DNA from 4 places in the Bradyrhizobium sp. NDS-1 genome. Region 2 is predicted to be linked to each of the others. Evidence: predicted binding sites of a transcription regulator. Region 2 holds the regulator's gene; each other region holds the start of a gene.
The links. The regulator PhoB, encoded in region 2, activates phosphate uptake and scavenging genes when phosphate is short. The targets are predictions, from matches to a motif close to TGTCATNNANCTGTCAT.

Region 1: RX330_RS01855 (DUF2794 domain-containing protein) is a predicted target of PhoB. The motif match lies at 2,564-2,580, and genes of this name have one in related genera.
Region 3: RX330_RS21800 (RNA degradosome polyphosphate kinase) is a predicted target of PhoB. The motif match lies at 2,707-2,723, and genes of this name have one in related genera.
Region 4: RX330_RS22260 (DUF47 domain-containing protein) is a predicted target of PhoB. The motif match lies at 2,381-2,397, and genes of this name have one in related genera.

Annotation. Positions count from the first base shown of each region.
Region 1 covers NZ_CP136628.1:382,603-387,619, forward strand. The annotation lists gene acnA (aconitate hydratase AcnA) at 1-1,050, shown strand, start outside; gene RX330_RS01850 (DUF1223 domain-containing protein) at 1,285-2,061, shown strand; gene RX330_RS01855 (DUF2794 domain-containing protein) at 2,648-3,016, shown strand; gene RX330_RS01860 (GNAT family N-acetyltransferase) at 3,130-3,657, opposite strand; gene RX330_RS01865 (Bax inhibitor-1/YccA family protein) at 3,885-4,676, opposite strand; gene RX330_RS01870 (ABC transporter permease) at 4,957-5,017, opposite strand, start outside.
Region 2 covers NZ_CP136628.1:7,362,938-7,367,954, reverse strand. The annotation lists gene pstA (phosphate ABC transporter permease PstA) at 1-758, shown strand, start outside; gene pstB (phosphate ABC transporter ATP-binding protein PstB) at 755-1,576, shown strand; gene phoU (phosphate signaling complex protein PhoU) at 1,588-2,304, shown strand; gene phoB (phosphate regulon transcriptional regulator PhoB) at 2,328-3,035, shown strand; gene RX330_RS34455 (GcrA family cell cycle regulator) at 3,265-3,777, opposite strand; gene RX330_RS34450 (aspartate aminotransferase family protein) at 4,235-5,017, shown strand, end outside.
Region 3 covers NZ_CP136628.1:4,597,638-4,602,654, forward strand. The annotation lists gene purN (phosphoribosylglycinamide formyltransferase) at 1-78, opposite strand, end outside; gene purM (phosphoribosylformylglycinamidine cyclo-ligase) at 93-1,166, opposite strand; gene RX330_RS21790 (CDP-alcohol phosphatidyltransferase family protein) at 1,324-1,866, shown strand; gene RX330_RS21795 (DnaA ATPase domain-containing protein) at 1,978-2,655, shown strand; gene RX330_RS21800 (RNA degradosome polyphosphate kinase) at 2,797-4,989, shown strand; gene ppx (exopolyphosphatase) at 5,005-5,017, shown strand, end outside.
Region 4 covers NZ_CP136628.1:4,691,481-4,696,497, forward strand. The annotation lists gene RX330_RS22245 (peptide chain release factor 3) at 1-124, opposite strand, end outside; gene sugE (quaternary ammonium compound efflux SMR transporter SugE) at 282-596, shown strand; gene RX330_RS22255 (inorganic phosphate transporter) at 589-1,596, opposite strand; gene RX330_RS22260 (DUF47 domain-containing protein) at 1,696-2,340, opposite strand; gene RX330_RS22265 (branched-chain amino acid ABC transporter permease) at 2,495-3,463, opposite strand; gene RX330_RS22270 (branched-chain amino acid ABC transporter permease) at 3,465-4,328, opposite strand; gene RX330_RS22275 (ABC transporter substrate-binding protein) at 4,396-5,017, opposite strand, start outside.

The DNA of each region.
Region 1 (5,017 bases), 670 kb from region 2:
GCCTCGCCGCCGCTGGTCGTCGCCCACGCGCTCGCGGGCAGCGTCACCAAGAACCTCGCGGTCGAGCCGCTCGGCGAGGGCAAGGACGGCAAGCCGGTGTACCTGAAGGACATCTGGCCGACGACCAAGGAGATCAACGCCTTCATGAAGAAGTTCGTGACCGCGTCGATCTTCAAGAAGAAGTATGCCGACGTGTTCAAGGGCGACACCAACTGGCGCAAGATCAAGACCGTCGAGAGCGAGACCTATCGCTGGAACATGTCTTCGACCTACGTGCAGAACCCGCCCTATTTCGACGGCATGAAGAAGGAGCCGGAGCCGGTCACCGATATCGTCGAGGCGCGCATCCTCGCCATGTTCGGTGACAAGATCACGACCGACCACATCTCGCCGGCAGGCTCGATCAAGCTCACCTCGCCCGCGGGCAAATATCTCAGCGAGCATCAGGTGCGTCCCGCCGACTTCAACCAGTACGGCACGCGTCGCGGCAATCACGAAGTGATGATGCGCGGCACCTTCGCCAACATCCGCATCAAGAACTTCATGCTGAAGGGCGCCGACGGCAACATTCCGGAAGGCGGTCTCACCAAGCACTGGCCCGACGGCGAGCAGATGTCGATCTACGACGCCGCGATGAAGTACCAGCAGGAGCAGGTGCCACTGGTGGTGTTCGCCGGTGCCGAATACGGCAACGGCTCCTCGCGCGACTGGGCTGCCAAGGGCACGCGTCTGCTCGGCGTGCGCGCCGTGATCTGCCAGAGCTTCGAGCGCATCCATCGCTCCAACCTGGTCGGTATGGGCGTGTTGCCGCTGACCTTCGAGGAAGGCACCTCGTGGTCGTCGCTCGGTCTGAAGGGCGACGAGAAGGTCACGCTGCGCGGCCTAGTCGGCGACCTCAAGCCGCGCCAGAAGCTGACCGCGGAGATCGTCTCCGGCGACGGTTCATTGCAGCGCGTTTCGCTGCTCTGCCGCATCGATACGCTGGACGAGCTCGACTACTACCGCAACGGCGGCATCCTGCACTATGTGCTGCGCAAACTCGCGGCGTAAGCGCGGATTTGTGAACCATGGCTCACTGCGAAGTGAGTAGAAGGTTAGATGAAGGCGGCCTATCACAAGGCCGCCTTCGTGCGTTTGCGGCATGCTCCAGATGGGCCCGCCCGGCGGAAAACCTCCCTTTGGCGGTTGGCCTGGACGGTCGAGTGTACCGCGCCCCGTAAGACTACGGTGACCATCCGGCGATAAGATCTCCCTTTCCACGAGCAATGGTGTGCGGCGTTCGACATGACAACAATGACGGCTTCTCATCTGGTTTCACGTTGGTCCGGTGCCCTCTGGTCGGGAGCTATCGGCATCTGTGCGATCGTCGCCGTCATCCGTCCTGCACAGGCTGATCCCCGCGCCGTTGTCGAATTGTTTACCTCACAGGGCTGCTCCTCATGTCCGCCCGCCGACCAGATCATCGGTGATCTGTCCAAAGACCCGTCGATCATCGCGCTGAGCATGCCGATCGATTATTGGGACTATCTCGGTTGGAAGGACACGCTGGCGGATTCGCGCTTCTCTGCACGCCAGCGTGCGTATTCGCGCGTGCGCGGTGACCGCGAGGTCTACACGCCGCAGGTCGTGGTCAACGGCTCCACCCATGTCGTCGGCAGCGATCGTGCGGGCATCGAGAACGCGATCCGCAAGTCCGACCCGGGTAAGGGCGTGATGAGCGTGCCGGTGACGATGTCGCTCGCCGGCAAGCAGATCAACGTGTCGGTGGCCGCGAGCAAGGAGCCGGCAGTCTCGCAGGGCGAGGTCTGGATCTGCTCCATCGCCAAGTCGGTGCCGATCGCGATCACCCGCGGCGAGAATCGCGGGCAGCAGGTCACCTATCATAATGTGGTGCGCAACGTGCTCAAGGTCGGTGACTGGACCGGGCGTTCGGAAAGCTGGACGGTACCGATCGAGAACCTCACGCGCGACGGCGTCGATGGCGCGGTGGTCTATATCCAGGACGGCACTCGGGACAGGCCCGGCCCGATGCTGGGCGCGGCGTACACGTCGCTGCACTGATTTTCTGATCAGCGCATTCTGCTCTCGACCCTCATGGTGAGGAGTGCGCCCTTGCGCGCGTCTCGAACCATGCAAGGCCCCGCAGATGCAACCGGGCCTTCCATCCTTCGGGACGCCGCGCGAAAAGCGCGGCCCTCAGGATGAGGGGAGACAGTCTTCGGGCTTCCCGGAGAAAAGGTGCGTTGGCAGGAACATCCGACACAAACAAAAAAGGACCAACTTGCGTTGGCCCTCCTTGTTGCGCGTACAGACCCGATCCTGTTCGACCCCGGGGGGCTGGGGGCTGAGGAATCCGGAACCGAAAGGACCGGGTCAACGCACCTCAGTCTTTTCGCAATGCAGGGCGGCAGTCGCTGGGCGGAAAAGCGGCGAGAGTATGATTCCTGCTAACGATCCCGTGACGGTTTGCCGCGAGGAAGTTCCACTCCTGCGTGTGCCCGATTCCGACAAGTTGAGCAGGCGAGTTCCATCAACAGGTCTTGCGGCGGGGAACGGTTGGCGCAATCATATCACCGTCATGATCCGCGGCTCCGGGGACGGTTTTCGCGGACGCGATCATGCCGTGCGACGAGGAGGCGCGCTTCCCATGAGTCTGTCGGAGGATGCTGATCCGAGCGAGCAGCGGGCGGCGGCGCGTCCCGCCGCTGCGACGACGCAACTGAACCGAGTGACGTTCAACCGGCTCGAGCTGCACCGCATTCTCAATCTCTACGGCCGCATGGTCGCCGACGGCGAATGGCGCGACTATGCCATCGACTTCCTCAGGGACCGTGCCGTGTTCTCGGTCTATCGCCGTGCCTCGGAAGTGCCGATCTACCGCATCGAGAAGGATCCGCGGCTGGCGCGCAAGCAGGGCATGTACAGCGTGATCTCGGCGACCGGCCTGATCCTGCGCCGCGGTCACGAGTTGGAACGCGTGCTGCTGGTGATCGATCGCAAGCTGGCGGTGGTGTGACGTCTCGAGTGGCGACGTAGGTGGGCAAAGGCGCGACGCGCCGTGCCCACGTCCTTTCTCTATCGCAGCGATGGTGGGCACGCCTACGCTTTGCCCACCCTACGAGAGCGCAGCTATTTCGGCACCGTGCTTGCGCCCTCGCCGAGGTCGCGCTGCATCATCACCGTGTCCAGCCAGCGGCCGAATTTCAACCCGACATTGGGATGCGTGCCGATCATCTTGAAGCCGCCTTTGGTGTGCACGCCGATCGAGCCGGCATTGGCGGAATCGCCGATCACCGCGATCATCTGGCGGAAGCCGCGCGCCTCGCATTCCGTGATCAGCCGCTCCAGCAGCTTTGAGCCGACACCGCGGCGATGGAAGGAGGGATCGAGATAGATCGAGTTCTCGACCGTGAAGCGATAGGCCGGGCGCGGACGGTAGGCACCGGCATAGGCATAGCCGGCAACGCGTCCTTCCAGCATGGCGACGAAATAGGGATAGCCGCCCTCGATCAGCACGCGATAGCGGCGCGTCATCTCTGCGAGGTCGGGCGGCTCCAGCTCGAACGTCGCGGTGCCCTCGCGGACGGCCTGCTGGTAGATGGCGGTGATGGCGGGAAGGTCGGCCTCGGTCGTGGGCCTGATTTCAGGTGCGGACATGGAGGCGAGATTAGAGCCTTCCCGCGGCGGCCGGAAGGGGCCTCGGCGCAACCCCATACCCCGTCATTGCGAGGAGCTCTCGCGACGAAGCAATCCAGGCTGTCTCCGCGGAGGCACTCCCGGATTGCTTCGCTGCGCTCGCAATGACGGTGTCTGAGGCAACCGTACCCCAAACAAAAACCCCGGCCTCTCGGCCGGGGTTCATGTCGTTCACTCTGATCCGTCGCTTACTCGCGCTGGCCGAGGAGCTGCAGCAGCAGCGTGAACAGGTTGATGAAGTTCAGGTACAGCGACAGCGCGCCGGTGATGGCTGCACGCTCCGCGACCTCACCGCCGGCCGAGGAATAGCCGTAGATGTAGTCGTTCTTCAGCCGCTGCGTATCCCAGGCGGTGAGGCCCGAGAACACCAGCACGCCGACCACCGACACGATGAACTGCAGCATCGAGCTCGCCAGGAACAGGTTCACCAGGCTGGCGATGACGATGCCGATCAGGCCCATGAACAGGAACGAGCCCATGGCGGTCAGGTCACGCTTGGTGGTGTACCCGTAGAGGCTGAGCGCACCGAAGGTCGCCGCGGTGATGAAGAACACCCGCACGATCGAGGTGTGCGTGAACACCAGGAAGATCGACGACAGCGAGATACCCATCAGTGCCGCGAACACCCAGAACAGGATCTGGGCGGTCGAAGGCGCGAGACGGTTGATGCCCGCCGAGATCACGAACACCATCGCGAGCGGCGCCAGCATGAACAGCCACTTGAGGGGGCTCACGAACATCGCATAGCCGAACGGCGTCAGGAACAGCTTGCCGACGCGAACCGCGTCCGCCGTCGGAACGTCGGTCACGGCGGCCATGTAGACGCCGAGCGCGGCCAGGCCGGTGATGGCCAGGCCAATGCTCATGTAGTTGTAGATGCGCAGCATATAGGCGCGCAGGCCGGCATCGACCGTCGCGGCGTCAACACGCCCGGCGGCCCTGCCGAAAGGAGAAGCGTAGTTACGGTCTAGGTCCGACATGGTCGAATTCCCGTTGGTTGGTCCGTCCGGCATGAGGGTCGCCACGCCGCCGGTTCGTCAAATTCTATCTCGGATACCGATGCAAACCGACTAAATTCTGGCTAACAATCGGGGCTCCGAACCCACTCGATATGTGGGAAACTAACACATTCGCTGCAACCTTCCACGCGCGGCTGAATGTCGCCCTCCGCGGCAATCCTGACGCGAGCCTGACGAGCAGTCGTGGTTAATCCCGGGAATCGTGCGATTCCGCGCCCCCGCGGCCAGCCGCTTCAATTTGTCACAAATTCCGCAACACCGTCGCGGGCTTTTTGTTCAATGCCAGCAGCGTGCCGGCGAGC
Region 2 (5,017 bases):
TCGCGCTGATCCTGATCACGCTGCTCTACAACGGCCTGGCTGGCCTGAACCTCCAGGTCTTCACCGCCGACACGCCGCCGCCCGGCTCGACCGAAGGCGGCCTGCGCAACGCCATCGTCGGCTCGATCATCATGACCGTGCTCGGCGTCGGCATCGGCGCGCCGCTCGGCCTGTTCGCCGGCACCTATCTTGCCGAGTACGGCCGCAACGACAGGCTGACTTCGGTGATCCGCTTCATCAACGACATCCTCTTGTCGGCGCCCTCGATCATCATCGGCCTGTTCATCTATGGCGCGGTGGTGGTGCCGATGCGCGGCTTCTCGGCGCTCGCGGGAGCGCTGGCACTCGCGGTCATCGTCATCCCGGTCGTGGTGCGCACCACGGAGGACATGCTGCTGCTGGTGCCGAATCCGTTGCGCGAAGCCGCCAGCGCATTGGGTCTCCCGCGTTCGCTGGTGATCAAGCGCATCGCCTATCGCGCGGCACGCGCGGGCCTCATCACAGGCGTGCTGCTCGCCACCGCCCGCGTCGCCGGCGAGACCGCGCCGCTGCTGTTCACCGCGCTGTCGAACCAGTTCTTCAGCCTCGGCCTGGACAAGACGATGGCCAACCTGCCGGTCACCATCAACAATTTCGTCCAGAGCCCCTACGCCTATTGGAAGCAGCTCGCCTGGAGCGGCGCGCTGCTGATCACCCTGACCGTGCTTGCCCTGAACATTGGCGCGCGCATCATCGGCGCCGAGAGGACTGCAAAATGAGTGAAATGTCTGTTTCCGTGAGCGCGCCGACCGTTCATCCCGGCTCGCAGCCGCTGCCCGAGGCACCCGCCAAGGTCACCGCGCGCAACCTCAACTTCTACTACGGCGAGCACCATGCGCTGAAGAACATCAATCTGGCGCTCGGCACCAACCGCGTCACGGCCTTCATCGGCCCGTCCGGTTGCGGCAAGTCGACCCTGCTGCGCATCTTCAACCGGATGTATGATCTCTATCCGGGCCAGCGCGCTACCGGCCAGCTGATGCTCGACCAGACCAACATCCTCGACCCCAGGCTCGACCTCAATCTTCTGCGCGCCCGGGTCGGCATGGTGTTCCAGAAGCCGACGCCGTTCCCGATGACGATCTACGAGAACATCGCGTTCGGCATCCGTCTCTACGAGAAGATCTCGAAGTCCGAGATGGACGGCCGCGTCGAGAAGGCGCTGCGCGGCGGCGCGCTGTGGAACGAGGTCAAGGACAAGCTCAACGCCTCCGGCCTGTCGCTCTCCGGCGGCCAGCAGCAGCGCCTGTGCATTGCCCGCACCGTCGCGGTGCGGCCCGAAGTGATCCTGTTCGACGAGCCCTGCTCGGCGCTCGACCCGATCTCGACCGCCAAGGTCGAGGAACTGATCCAGGAACTGTCCGAGAACTACACGATCGCAATCGTCACCCACAACATGCAGCAGGCGGCGCGCGTCTCCGACAAGACCGCCTTCATGTATCTCGGCGAGCTGATCGAGTTCGACGACACCAGCAAGATCTTCACGTCGCCGACCGACCGGCGCACGCAGGATTACATCACCGGCCGGTTCGGCTGAGGAGACGGGACATGGGTACTGAACATACCGCAAAGGCTTTCGACACCGACCTCCAGGAGCTCACCCGACTGGTCGCCGAGATGGGCGGCATCGCCGAGCGCATGATCGTCGAATCCGTCGACGCGCTGATCCGCCGCGACGTCGCGCTCGGCCAGCGCGTCGTCACCATCGACACCGAACTCGACGCGCTGCAGAAGAAGATCGAGGAGCGCGCCGTGCTCACCATCGCCCGCCGTCAGCCGATGGCGGTCGATCTGCGCGAGATCGTCGGCGCCATGCGCGTTGCGACCGACCTCGAGCGCATCGGCGACCTCGCCAAGAACATGGGCAAGCGCGTCGCCGCGCTGGAGACGGATTTCCATCCGCTGAAACTGTTCCGTGGCCTGGAGCACATGACCGACCTCGTGCAGCAGCAGGTCAAGTCGGTGCTGGACGCCTACGCCGCGCACGATCTGCCGGCGGCGATGGCGGTGTGGAAGGGCGACGAGGAAGTCGACGCGATCTGCACCTCGCTGTTCCGCGAGCTCCTCACCTACATGATGGAGGATCCGCGCAACATCTCGTTCTGCATCCATCTGATGTTCTGCGCCAAGAACATCGAGCGGATCGGCGACCACGCCACCAACATCGCCGAGACCGTGTTCTACATGATCGAGGGCCAGGCGATCACCGACAAGCGGCCGAAGGGGGACATGACCAACTTCGCCACGACGATCCCGAATAGCTGAAGACCTCAAGGAGCGACGACACCATGGGCGCACGCATTATGGTGGTTGAGGACGAGGAAGCTCTCACCGAGCTTCTTCGCTACAACCTCGAAGGCGACGGCTATGACGTCGAGACGGTCATGCGCGGCGACGACGCCGACACCCGCCTCAAGGAGCACATTCCCGACCTGATCGTGCTCGACTGGATGCTGCCCGGCCTGTCAGGCATCGAGCTGTGCCGCCGCCTGCGCACCCGTCCCGAGACCAAGCAACTGCCGATCATCATGCTCACCGCGCGCGGCGAGGAGAGCGAGCGCGTACGTGGCCTTGCGACCGGCGCCGACGACTACATCGTGAAGCCGTTCTCCGTGCCGGAGCTCCTGGCGCGCGTGAAGGGCCTCCTGCGGCGCGCCAGTCCCGAGCGGCTAGCCACCGTGCTCGCCTATGGCGACATCGAGCTCGACCGCGACAAGCGCCGCGTGGCGCGCTCGGGCCGGCCGATCGATCTCGGACCGACCGAATACCGGCTGCTGGAGTTCTTCCTGGAGCATCCCGGCCGCGTGTTCTCGCGCGAGCAGCTGCTCGACAGCGTCTGGGGCCGCGACATCTACATCGACGAGCGCACCGTCGACGTCCATATCGGCCGCCTGCGCAAGCTGCTCAATCTCGGCCGCGAGCAGGACCCGATCCGCACCGTCCGCGGCGCGGGCTATGCGCTCGATGATCGCTTCGCGAAGGCGGAGCAGACGTAAGGGGTTCTGGGAAATTCTGGCGACACACTCAGTGTCGTCCCGGACAAGCGAAGCGCTGATCCGGGACCCATAACCACAGGGCGTGGTTTGGCGAAGACTCGGAGTGACCGTCTAGCGCAACATCTGCGCCCTGTGGTTATGGCTCCCCGCGTTCGCGGGGACGACACCGAGTTGGTTGAGGCGCCGTCGCGCTACGGCAGCCGTCGTTGCAGTCAGCAAATCAGCTAACTTACCGCGTGCTCGGCTTGGCCGGTGCACGACGGCGGTCCGCTGCGGGCTGATACGCCACGCGCGAGTGCTGGGCGCAATAGGGCAGGCCGGAGAGCGCCTTGCCGCCGCAGAAGAAGAAATCCGGGCTCGAGGGATCGCCGACCGGCCAGTGGCAGGTCGCCTCGTTCAGCTCCAGCAGCGACAGCCGCTGGCTCATCGGCACCACGTTGTCGTAGGTGACCGGTTCGGCCTCCACTTCGACCTCGAAGGCCTGCGCCAGCGCGGTGTTGCCGCGCGCAATGGGGCGGGTCACCCGCATCATGTGCTGCGCGGGACGCGCCTTGCGCGGCCGGGGTGCTGCCGATGAAGGGCTTTTGGCACGGCCGGACAGACCGAGCCTGTGCACTTTGCCGATCACGGCATTGCGGGTCACATTGCCGAGCTCTGCTGCGATCTGGCTGGCCGAAAGTCCGGCCTCCCAGAACTTTTTCAGCTGCTCGACGCGATCATCGGACCAGGTCAAAACCGTCATTGCACCCTTTCCCTCGCTGCCGGCCAACCATCCTGGGGCCTTGCAGCGAATGCCTAAGCCTTCAAAAACCCGTGTCGTCAGAATCCCTTAAGGCTCGCCGGGCGCGCCACTGACGCCCGAACGTTTACGCCGGTACATGAGGACTCTTGGGATCAGAACCGCTGCACGAGATGTCGTATCTGACAATCCAAACGCTACAATATGGCGTGACTCCCGCGCAAGAGTCCGCCGACTCGCTTCCACATGTTCCGTGGTGAAAACCCGCGAAATCGGCACCGCAAGACTACGGATTCAGCGTTTCCCGAGGCTTTCCCAGCGGCATTGACACCCGTCTTGCCAGGCATAAGATAGTCGCGCGTGCCGCCCTTAAAAGGCGGCACGTTTCGTTTTCCGGGCCGGTCGATGGTGCGTTGCCCAATGCGCGCGTCACACCGTCCGCAACATTCAAGTGGCCGTCATGACTAACAGCGCAGCGCCGCATTTGCTCCCCGTTTTCGCCAGGGCCGACCTCGGTTTCGAACGCGGCGAAGGCTGCTGGCTGATCGCGACCAATGGCGAGCGCTATCTCGATTTCACCTCGGGCGTCGCCGTGAATGCGCTCGGCCATTGCCACCCGCATCTAACCAAGGCGCTGCAGGAGCAGGCGACGAAGCTGTGGCACATGTCGAACCTGTTCCAGAGCCCGGACGGCGAGAAGCTCGCCGTGCGCCTGTGCAACGAGAGCTTCGCGGACTTCGTGTTCTTCTGCAATTCCGGCGCCGAAGCGCTGGAGGGCGTGATCAAGCTGGTCCGCCATCATCACTTCTCCAAGGGCCATCCCGAGCGCTACCGCATCATCACCTTCGAAGGCGCCTTCCATGGCCGCACCCTGGCGACCCTCGCAGCGACCGGCTCTGCGAAATATCTCGAAGGTTTCGGCCCGCCGATGGATGGTTTCGACCAGGTCCCGCATGGTGACCTCGACGCCGTCAAGAAGGCGATCGGGCCCGACACCGCCGGCATCCTGATCGAGCCGATCCAGGGCGAGGGCGGCGTGCGCGCCGCGACGCCGGCCTTCCTCAAGGCGCTGCGCCAGCTCTGCGACGACAAGGGCCTGCTGCTCGCCTTCGACGAGGTGCAGACCGGCATGGGCCGCACGGGAGATCTCTTCGCCTATCGCCGCACCGGCGTCACACCCGACGTGATGTCGCTGGCCAAGGCGCTCGGCGGCGGCTTCCCGATCGGCGCGGTGCTGGCGACG
Region 3 (5,017 bases), 2.8 Mb from region 2:
CGCAGCAGCGGCTGCCTTGATCAGCGCGGCCATGTTGGAGCCGCGGCCGGAGATCAGGATGGCGACGCGGCGCTTCATCACAGCGCCAGTCATTACAGTGCCATGTCGAGGTGGCCGTTATAGACGACGCGGTGCTCGCCGTCGGCCGGGATCACGGTGCCGAGCTGCACCACCGTCTCGCCGGCATCGGTAAGGACCTCGACCACCTTGTCGACCTTGTCGGGCTCGACGATCGCGATCATGCCGATGCCGCAATTGAACGTGCGCAGCATCTCCAGCTCGGCGATGCCGGCCTGCGCCGCCAGCCATTTGAACACCGGCAGCACCGGCAGGCGCGCAAGGTCGATGCCGACGCCGAGGGTCTTCGGCAGCACGCGCGGAATGTTGTCGGTAAAGCCGCCGCCGGTGATGTGGGCGAGCCCCTTCACCGCGCCGGTCTCGCGGATCGCGCGCAGGCAGGATTTGACGTAGAGCTTCGTCGGCGTCAGCAGCGCGCCGCCGAGCGTCATCACGGGCGCGAACGGCGCCTGCGCCTCGAAGCCGAGGCCGGATTGCTCCACGATCTTGCGCACCAGCGAGAAGCCGTTGGAATGCACGCCCGACGAAGCGAGACCAATCACGGCATCGCCTGCGGCGATGTCCTTGCGCGGCAACAGCGTACCCCGCTCCGCGGCACCGACGGCAAAGCCGCCGAGATCGTAATCGCCATCCTTGTACAGGCCCGGCATCTCGGCGGTCTCGCCGCCGATCAGGGCGCAGCCGGATTCGCGGCAGCCCTCCGCGACGCCCGCGACGATCGCGGCCGTGGCCTCGGGGTCGAGCTTGCCGCAGGCGAAATAGTCGAGAAAGAACAGCGGCTCGGCGCCCTGCACCACGAGGTCGTTGACGCTCATGGCGACGAGGTCGATGCCGATCCCGCCGTGCAGCCCGGTCTCGATCGCGATCTTGACCTTGGTGCCGACGCCATCGGTCGCGGCGACCAGGACGGGATCCTTGAAACCGGCCGCCTTGAGGTCGAACAGGCCGCCGAATCCGCCGATCTCGGCGTCGGCGCCGGGCCGTGCGGTGGCGCGCACCATCGGCTTGATCAGGTCGACCAGGCGGTTGCCCGCATCGATATCGACGCCTGAATCGGCGTAAGTGAGGCCGTTATTGCGGTCGGTCATGCCCGATTTCCAGTGGGTTTGCGGCTGGTTACGTCGAATTCCGGGGACGCGCAATGGCTCGCATGGCGCCCCGCCGTATACTATGTAGAGATATCAACCGGTTCAGCCTCCCGAGAGGCCGGATTCGAGGTCAGACCGGGTGTCGGGAAGCGCTTTCGTGAGTATTCCAAATATCATTACCCTGGGCCGCATCATGCTGGTCCCGATCATCGTCTGGGCCATCGTGTCGAGCCAAATGGAGGTGGCGTTTGCCGTCTTCCTGATCGCCGGTATCAGCGATGCCGTCGACGGTTTCCTGGCCAAGCGCTTCAACATGACGAGCGAGCTCGGCGCCCTGCTCGATCCGCTCGCGGACAAGGCGCTGCTGGTCTCGATCTACATGGCGCTGGGAATCTGGGGTGCGATTCCGCGCTGGATCGTGATCCTGGTGGTGTCGCGCGACATCATGATCGTCGCCGCCGTGATCGTATCCTGGCTGTTCGACCGGCCCGTCGAGATGAAGCCGTCGAAGGTGTCCAAGCTCAACACCGTGGTACAAGTGGCGTTCGCCGCCCTGGTGCTGGCGGCGCTTGCCTTCGGCTTCAAGCCGGCTCCTTATGATATCATCCTGATGGGTCTCGTCACGGTCTTCACGCTCTCCTCGGTGTCGCTCTATCTGGTCGAGTGGCTGCGGCACATGAGTACGATCGAGGCCAAGTAGCACGATCGAAGCCAAATGAGAGGGGATGCGGCCCCGCAAAAGGCCAACTCCCGCTCGATGAAGGCGAATCCTTTCCAACAAGCCGGCGCGCCGGCATGGAGCAAAGCAAGCGTGCCAGGCCGCGTCCATCCCCGACAATTGGCGTTTTCGCTTCCGCACGCGGAGAGCCTCAGCCGGGACAATTTCCTTGAAGGCCCCGCCAACGCGGCCGGTCTCGGCCTGATCGAGAGCTGGCCGGAATGGCCGAACCGGATCATGTGGCTGGCCGGTCCGGAAGGAAGCGGCAAGAGCCATCTCGCCGCGATCTGGGCCGAGGTATCAGGTGCCCGCTCGACCGCGGCCAGCGCACTGACCGCCACGGGCGTTCCGGGCGCGCTCGCCACCGGCGCGCTGGTCGTCGAGGACCTCAGGGCCGGGGAATTCGACGAACGCGCCCTCTTCCACCTGATGAACCTTGCCCGCGAGGACGGCGTCTACGTTCTCTTCACCGGACGCGAGGGGCCGGCCTCGCTGGAGATCGAGCTTCGCGACCTGCGCTCGCGCCTGCGCGCCGTGCCCGTGGTCGCGTTGCTGCCGCCCGACGACCAGCTCTTCCGCGGCCTGATCGTCAAATTCTGTGCCGACCGCCAGCTCGCCGTGGACGAGAGCGTGGTCGGCTACCTGGCCACCCGCCTGGAGCGGTCTTCAGCCGCCGCCCGCCAGGCCGTGGAACTGCTCGACGGTGAAGCCCTGCGGCTCGGCCGCCCCGTTACAAGGGCGCTGGCCGCCGAACTCTTGCGGGACGCCTGATCGGTTGCGGGCTCCAGAGCGGCTTGACGCCGCGAAGCGGCGGAACATCAATGTCATCGAAACGTCATCGCGCTAACACATGCTTCCGCCGGTTTTGCGCGTAAGTCGCAAATTGGGGCGAACTGGATGGACCGACTTCTGATGGACTCTGCGCAAGCTATTGAAGTTAAAGAGAAAGAGCCTGAGGCCGAGGGCTTGCCGGCGATCGCCTCCAGCCCCGAGCGATTCATCAACCGCGAGCTCTCCTGGCTGCATTTCAACCGCCGCGTCCTGGAGGAATCGGTCAATCCCAGCCACCCGATGCTCGAGCGGGTGCGATTCCTGTCGATTTCAGCGAATAACCTCGACGAATTCTTCATGGTCCGGGTCGCCGGCATCAAGGCCCAGGTGCGCGAGGGCATTGCCGAGCGCAGCCCCGACGGCTTGACGCCATCCGAGCAGCTCGCGCTGATCAACCGCACCGTCTCCGAACTCGCCTCCGACCAGCAGGCGATCTGGCGCGACCTGCGCAGCACGCTGGCCGATGTCGGCATCGTGCTGGTCGAGGGCAAGGAAGTCACCAAGGCGGAGCGGACCTGGATCGAGGACTACTTCCTCAGCAACGTGTTCCCGCTGCTGACGCCGCTGGCGATCGATCCGGCCCACCCCTTCCCGTTCATCCCGAGCCTCGGCTTCACCATCGCGCTCCAGCTCACGCGCGCCGCCGACGGCAAGCAGATGAACGCGCTGATCCGCATGCCCGGCAAGATCGACCGCTTCATCCGCCTGCCGGCTGACGGCAAGGCCGTCCGGCTGATCTCGCTGGAGCAGGCGACCGCGCTCTTCATCAACCGCCTTTTTCCCGGCTACAACCTGCACGGCCAGGGCGCCTTCCGCATCATCCGCGACTCCGAGCTCGAAATCGAGGAAGAGGCGGAAGACCTCGTCCGCCTGTTCGAGACCGCGCTGAAGCGCCGCCGTCGCGGATCGGTGATCCGGCTCGAGATCGACGCCAAAATGCCGGAGGAGCTGCGCAGCTTCGTGCAACACGCGCTCTCGGCCGCCGACGACGAGGTGTTCCTGGTCGACGGCGTGCTCGCCATGAACGAGCTCTCGCAGCTCACCCGCCTCGACCGGCCAGATCTCGAATTCACGCCCTACGTGCCGCGCCACCCCGAGCGCGTGCGCGAGCACGGCGGCGACATCTTTGCCGCGATCCGGCAGAAGGACCTCGTCGTCCATCACCCCTACGAATCCTTCGACGTGGTGGTGCAGTTCCTGCAGCAGGCCACGCGCGATCCCGATGTCGTCGCGATCAAGCAGACGCTCTACCGCACCTCCAACAACTCCCCGATCGTACGCGCGCTGGCGGAAGCCGCCGAGGCCGGCAAATCCGTCACGGCCTTGATCGAATTGAAGGCGCGCTTCGACGAGGAAGCCAACATCCGCTGGGCACGCGACCTCGAACGCGCCGGCGTGCAGGTCGTCTATGGCTTCCTCGAGCTGAAGACGCACGCAAAGCTCTCGATGGTGGTGCGCCGCGAGGGCGGCAGCCTCACGACTTACGTCCATACCGGCACCGGCAACTATCACCCGGTCACCGCACGCATCTACACCGACCTCTCCTACTTCACCTCCGACCCGACCATCGGCCGCGATGCCGCGCGCGTGTTCAATTTCATCACCGGCTATGCCGCACCGAGCGATCTGGAAAAGATGGCGGTGTCGCCGTTGACCTTGCGCAAGCGCATCATCGAGCACATCCAGGGCGAGACCGCGCATGCGCGGCACGGCCGACACGGCGCGGTCTGGATGAAGATGAATGCGCTGGTCGACCCCGATATCATCGACGCGCTCTACGAGGCCTCCCAGGCCGGCGTGCAGGTCGAGCTCGTGGTGCGCGGCATCTGTTGCCTGCGCCCCGGCATTCCCGGCCTGTCGGAGAACATCCGCGTCAAGTCGATCATCGGACGCTTCCTGGAACACGGCCGAATCTACTGCTTCGGCATGGGCCAGGGCCTGCCGAGCGCCAAAGCGGCTGTGTATATCTCGTCCGCCGACATGATGCCGCGCAACCTCGACCGCCGTGTCGAGGTGCTGTGTCCGCTGCAAAATCCGACGGTGCATCAGCAGGTTCTCGAACAGATCATGGTCGCCAACCTGAAGGACAATGAGCAGAGCTGGCAATTGTTGCCGGACGGGTCCTCAACGCGTATGAAGACCGCGAAGGGCGAGGAGCCCTTCAATGTCCACAACTACTTCATGACAAATCCGAGTCTGTCTGGCCGTGGAAAGTCGCTCAAGGAATCCTCGCCGCGTCGTCTCACGCGCCGGAACGAACGCCATCCATCCTGATCGGGGATTTCCGACGTGAAGAGGCCGC
Region 4 (5,017 bases), 2.7 Mb from region 2:
TTTCGGTCAGCGTGGTCTTGCCGGCGTCGGGATGGGAGATGATCGCAAAGGTCCGCCGCCGCGCCACTTCAGCGGCAAGCGGGGAACGGGCCGGCGATTCGGCTGAGGTGGCGATGTCGGACATGGCGGGAGCGTGTGGCAGGGAAAACGGGCCTGATCAAGCCTCATTTGGTGATTGCGGAGCCCCTCGGCCAGCCCCATATGGCCCTCCGGGAGGGACGGCCCTCCTGCTCATCAGCCTGTAGCCGCGGGGACGACCCTGCCTTGAACGGAGGGTCGTCATGGCCTGGAGCATCCTGTTCGTTGCCGGTCTTCTCGAGATCACCTGGGCGATCGGCCTGAAATATACCGAGGGCTTTACCAGGCTTGTTCCGTCCCTCGTCACGCTCGTGGCCATGGCCGGCAGCGTCATCCTGCTCGGCTTCGCTCTCAAGTCGCTGCCCGTCGGAACCGCCTATGCGGTCTGGACCGGCATCGGGGCCGTCGGCACCGCGACGCTGGGCATCTTCCTGTTCGGCGAGCCCGCCACCGCCCTCCGCCTTGCCAGCATTGGGCTGATCGTCGCCGGGATTATCGGGCTGAAGCTCGTTACCTGAAGAAGATCTGGACCGCCCACCAGGTCAGCGCTGCAACGATCGCGGAGGCCGGGATCGTGATCACCCAGGCATAGACGATCGAGCTCGCGACGTTCCAGCGCACCGCCGAAACGCGGCGGGCGGCGCCGACGCCGACGATGGCGCCGGTGATGGTGTGAGTGGTCGAGACGGGAACGCCGAGGAAGGTAGCCATGAAGAGGGTCACGGCGCCCCCCGTCTCGGCGCAGAAGCCCTGCATTGGCGTCAATTTGGTGATGCGCAGGCCCATGGTGCGGACGATGCGCCAGCCGCCCATCAGCGTCCCCAGCGCCATCGCCGCCTGGCAGGACAGCACCACCCAGAACGGCACGGAGAATTCGCTGCCGAGATGGCCCTGCGAATAGAGCAGCACCGCGATGATGCCCATGGTCTTCTGCGCGTCGTTGCCGCCATGGCCGAGCGAATAGAGCGAGGCGGAGGCGAATTGCAGAATACGGAAGGCGCGATCGACCGCGAATGGCGTCGAGCGCACCGATGCCCAGGACACGATCGCAACCAGCATCATCGCGAGCAAGAAGCCGACCAGCGGCGACAGCACGATCGCAAGCACCGTCTTCGTCAAGCCACTCCACACCGCGGCCGAAATCCCGGCCTTAGCCATGCCGCCGCCGACCAGTCCGCCGATCAACGCGTGCGATGACGAAGACGGGATGCCGAGCGCCCAGGTCACGAGGTTCCAGACGATGGCGCCGACGAGCGCCGCGAAGATCACCTGAGCATCGACGATCGCGGGATCAATGATTCCGGTGCCGATGGTCTGGGCGACGTGCAGCCCGAACACCATGAAGGCGATGAAATTGAAGAACGCGGCCCAGAATACCGCGAATTGCGGCCGCAGCACGCGGGTCGAGACGATGGTCGCGATCGAATTGGCGGCGTCATGCAGGCCGTTCAGGAAGTCGAACAGCAGCGCGACGGCGATCAAGCCGACCAGGATGGGAAGAGCCAACGCAGCATCCACGGCGCGGCCCCTGCCCTAAGCTTTGCGCATGATGTCCGCGCAAACGCGTTCAGCGTTTGTCGCGACGGAAAACCGCTGCACACTTTTACCGATCATGTGCTAAACCTGCTCGATGACGATGCTGTTGATCTCGTTCGCGACGTCGTCGAAGCGATCGGCCACCTTCTCGAGGTGGTCGTAGATCTCGGCGCCGACGATGAAGTCCATCGCGTTGCCATCGCGATGCTTGAGAAACAGCTCCTTCAGCCCGATGTCGTGGAGATCATCGACGCGGCCCTCCAGCTTGCCCAGCTCTTCCGTGATGGCGGTCAGCATGGCGACGTTCGGGCCGATCGATTGCATGAGCGGCAGCGCACGGCCGACCAGATTGGCGCATTCGATCAGGAGTCCGCCGATCTCGCGCATCGGCGGCTCGAAGCTGCGGACCTCGAACAGCATCACGGCCTTGGCGGTCTGCTGCATCTGGTCGATGGCGTCGTCCAACGACGTTATCAGGTTCTTGATGTCGCCGCGGTCGAACGGGGTGATGAAGGTGCGCCGCACCGCCGTCAGCACCTCGCGGGTGATGTTGTCGGCGTCGTTCTCGAACTGGTTGACGCGCTGGCAATAGACCGGCGTCTCCTCGCCCCCGTTGAGCATGCCCTGGAGCGCGATCGAGCCCTGGATCACCGTCTGGGCATGGCGGTCGAACAGGTCGAAGAACCGTTCTTCCTTGGGCAGGAAAGCGCGAAACCATCGCATCATGGGGATAGGCTACCGGTTGGAAATGGCCCGGCCCGAGGGCCGTCATGAAGCTGTCATAAACCATTTCCGATCCGCGCGCGTGTCATCTCACGCCCGCGGAGCCGGATCATCCACCGCTTTCAAGCAGCAATTAAATCGAAGTCAAATCAGCTATTTAGAGCGATCGCCGGAAGTAATGGGCGATTTCGCCGATAACGCCGCGGCGGAAGGTGAGCACGCAGATCACGAAGATCGAGCCCTGGATCACCGTCACCCACTGGCCGAAGCCCGCCAGGTACTGCTGCATCGCGATGATCACGAAGGCCCCGACCACCGGTCCGAAGACGGTCCCGAGGCCACCGACCAGCGTCATCAGCACGACTTCGCCAGACATCGACCAGTGGACGTCGGTGAGCGATGCGTTTTGCGCCACGAACACCTTCAGCGCACCGGCAAATCCGGCCAGCGTGCCCGACAGGACGAAGGCCAGGAACTTGTACTGGTCGGTCCGGTAGCCCAGCGAGATCGCGCGCGGCTCGTTCTCGCGGATCGCTTTCAGGACCTCGCCGAACGGCGAGTTGATGATGCGGAAGATCAAGAGAAAGCCGGCGAGGAAGCCGACCAGCACGACGTAATACAGCACCGTCGGCTTGGAGAGATCGAGCACGCCGAACATGCGCCCCTGCGGGATGCCCTGGATGCCGTCCTCGCCGTGGGTGAACGGGGCCTGGAGATAGATGAAGTACAGGAGCTGGGACAGCGCCAGCGTGATCATCGAGAAATAGATGCCCTGGCGGCGGATCGAGATGTAGCCGGTGATGATCGAGAGCACGAAAGCCGCGGCGATGCCGACGAGGATGCCGAGCTCGGGTGGAAGGGCCCACACTTTCAGTGCATGCGCGCTGCAATAGCCCGCCGTTCCCAAGAACATCGCGTGGCCGAACGACAGCAATCCGCCATAGCCGACCAACAGGTTGAAGGCGCAGGCGAGCAGCGCGAAGCACAGCGCCTGCATCACGAAGAACGGGTAGACTCCCGTGAACGGCACAGCCGCCAGCAGGAGCGCCATCACCACGAAAACGATCATCTCGTCCCGCATTGCACGCGGGGTTGCCGGCAGCGTGTCGTCCGTCAGGGTTGTCATATCAGGCCGCCCTTCCCGTCAATCCCGTTGGCTTCACCAAGAGCACCAGCACCATCAGCACGAACACCACGGTGTTGGACGCCTCGGGGTAGAAATATTTGGTCAGCCCCTCGATCACGCCGAGCGCAAAGCCGGTGATGATCGAGCCCATGATCGATCCCATGCCGCCGATCACCACCACCGCGAACACGACGATGATGAGGTCGGCGCCCATCAGCGGCCGCACCTGATTGATCGGCGCCGAGAGCACGCCGGCAAGCGCGGCAAGGCCGACGCCGAGACCGTAGGTCAGCGTGATCATGCGTGGAACGTTGATGCCGAAGGCGCGCACAAGCGTCGGATTCTCAGTGGCGGCGCGCAGGTAAGCGCCGAGCTGCGTCTTCTCGATCAGGAACCAGGTCGCAAGGCAAACCACCAGCGAGAACACGACGACCCAGCCGCGATAGATCGGCAGGAACATGAAGCCGAGGTTCATGCCGCCCTTGAGCTGGTCCGGAATGGCATAAGGCAGGCCCGAGGAGCCGAAATAGTTCTGGAACACACCCTGTACGATCAGCGCGATGCCGAAGGTCAGGAGCAGGCCGTAGAGGTGATCGAGCCCGGTCAGCCATTGCAGCATGGTCCGTTCCAGGATCATGCCGAAGATGCCGACGATGATCGGCGCCAGCAGCAACGCCCACCAATAGTTGATGCCGCCGAGGTTCAACAGGAAATAGGCGACGAAGGCGCCCATCATGTAGAGCGCGCCGTGGGCGAAATTGATGATGTTGAGCATGCCGAAGATCACGGCAAGCCCGAGACTGAGCAACGCATAGAACGAGCCGTTGATCAATCCTACCAGTAACTGTGCGTAGAGAGCCTGCATCGGGATTAGCTTCCGCCACCAAAATGAAAGCCCGCCGGCGGCACGACCGCGCGGCGGGCCACGAGAGTTACTTCTTCACCAGCGGACAGGCGCTCTCGGAGAGCGGCCGGAATGCCTGGTCCGCAGCAACGGTGCCCACCAGCTTGTAATAGTCCCACGGCCCCTTCGACTCCGAGGGCTTCTTGACCTCGAACAGATAGGCCGGGTGAATCTTGCGGCCATCGACCCGGATACTGCCCTGACCGAACAGCGGATCGTCGGTCGGCATCGACTTCATCTTCTCGACCGCCTTGACGCCGTCATGCGGATTGCTGCCCATCGCCTCCAGCGCCTTGAAGTAATGGATCAGTCCCGAATAGACACCGGCCTGCACCATCGAAGGCATCGCCTTGTTCTTCATGCGCTCGGAAAAGCGCTTGGCGAAGGCGCGCGTTCCGTCGTTGAGATCCCAATAGAAGGTCTCGGTGAAATTGAGCCCTTGCGCCACGTTGAGGCCGAGCGAATGAACGTCGGTGATGAACAAGAGCAGTCCGGCAAGCTTCTGCCCGCCAGCGACGATGCCGAATTCGGCGGCCTGCTTGATCGAATTGGTGGTGTCGCCGCCGGCATTCGCAAGTCCGACGATCTTCGCCTTCGATGCCTGCGCCTGCAGAAGGAACGAGGAGAAGTCCGAGGAATTGAGCGGGTGC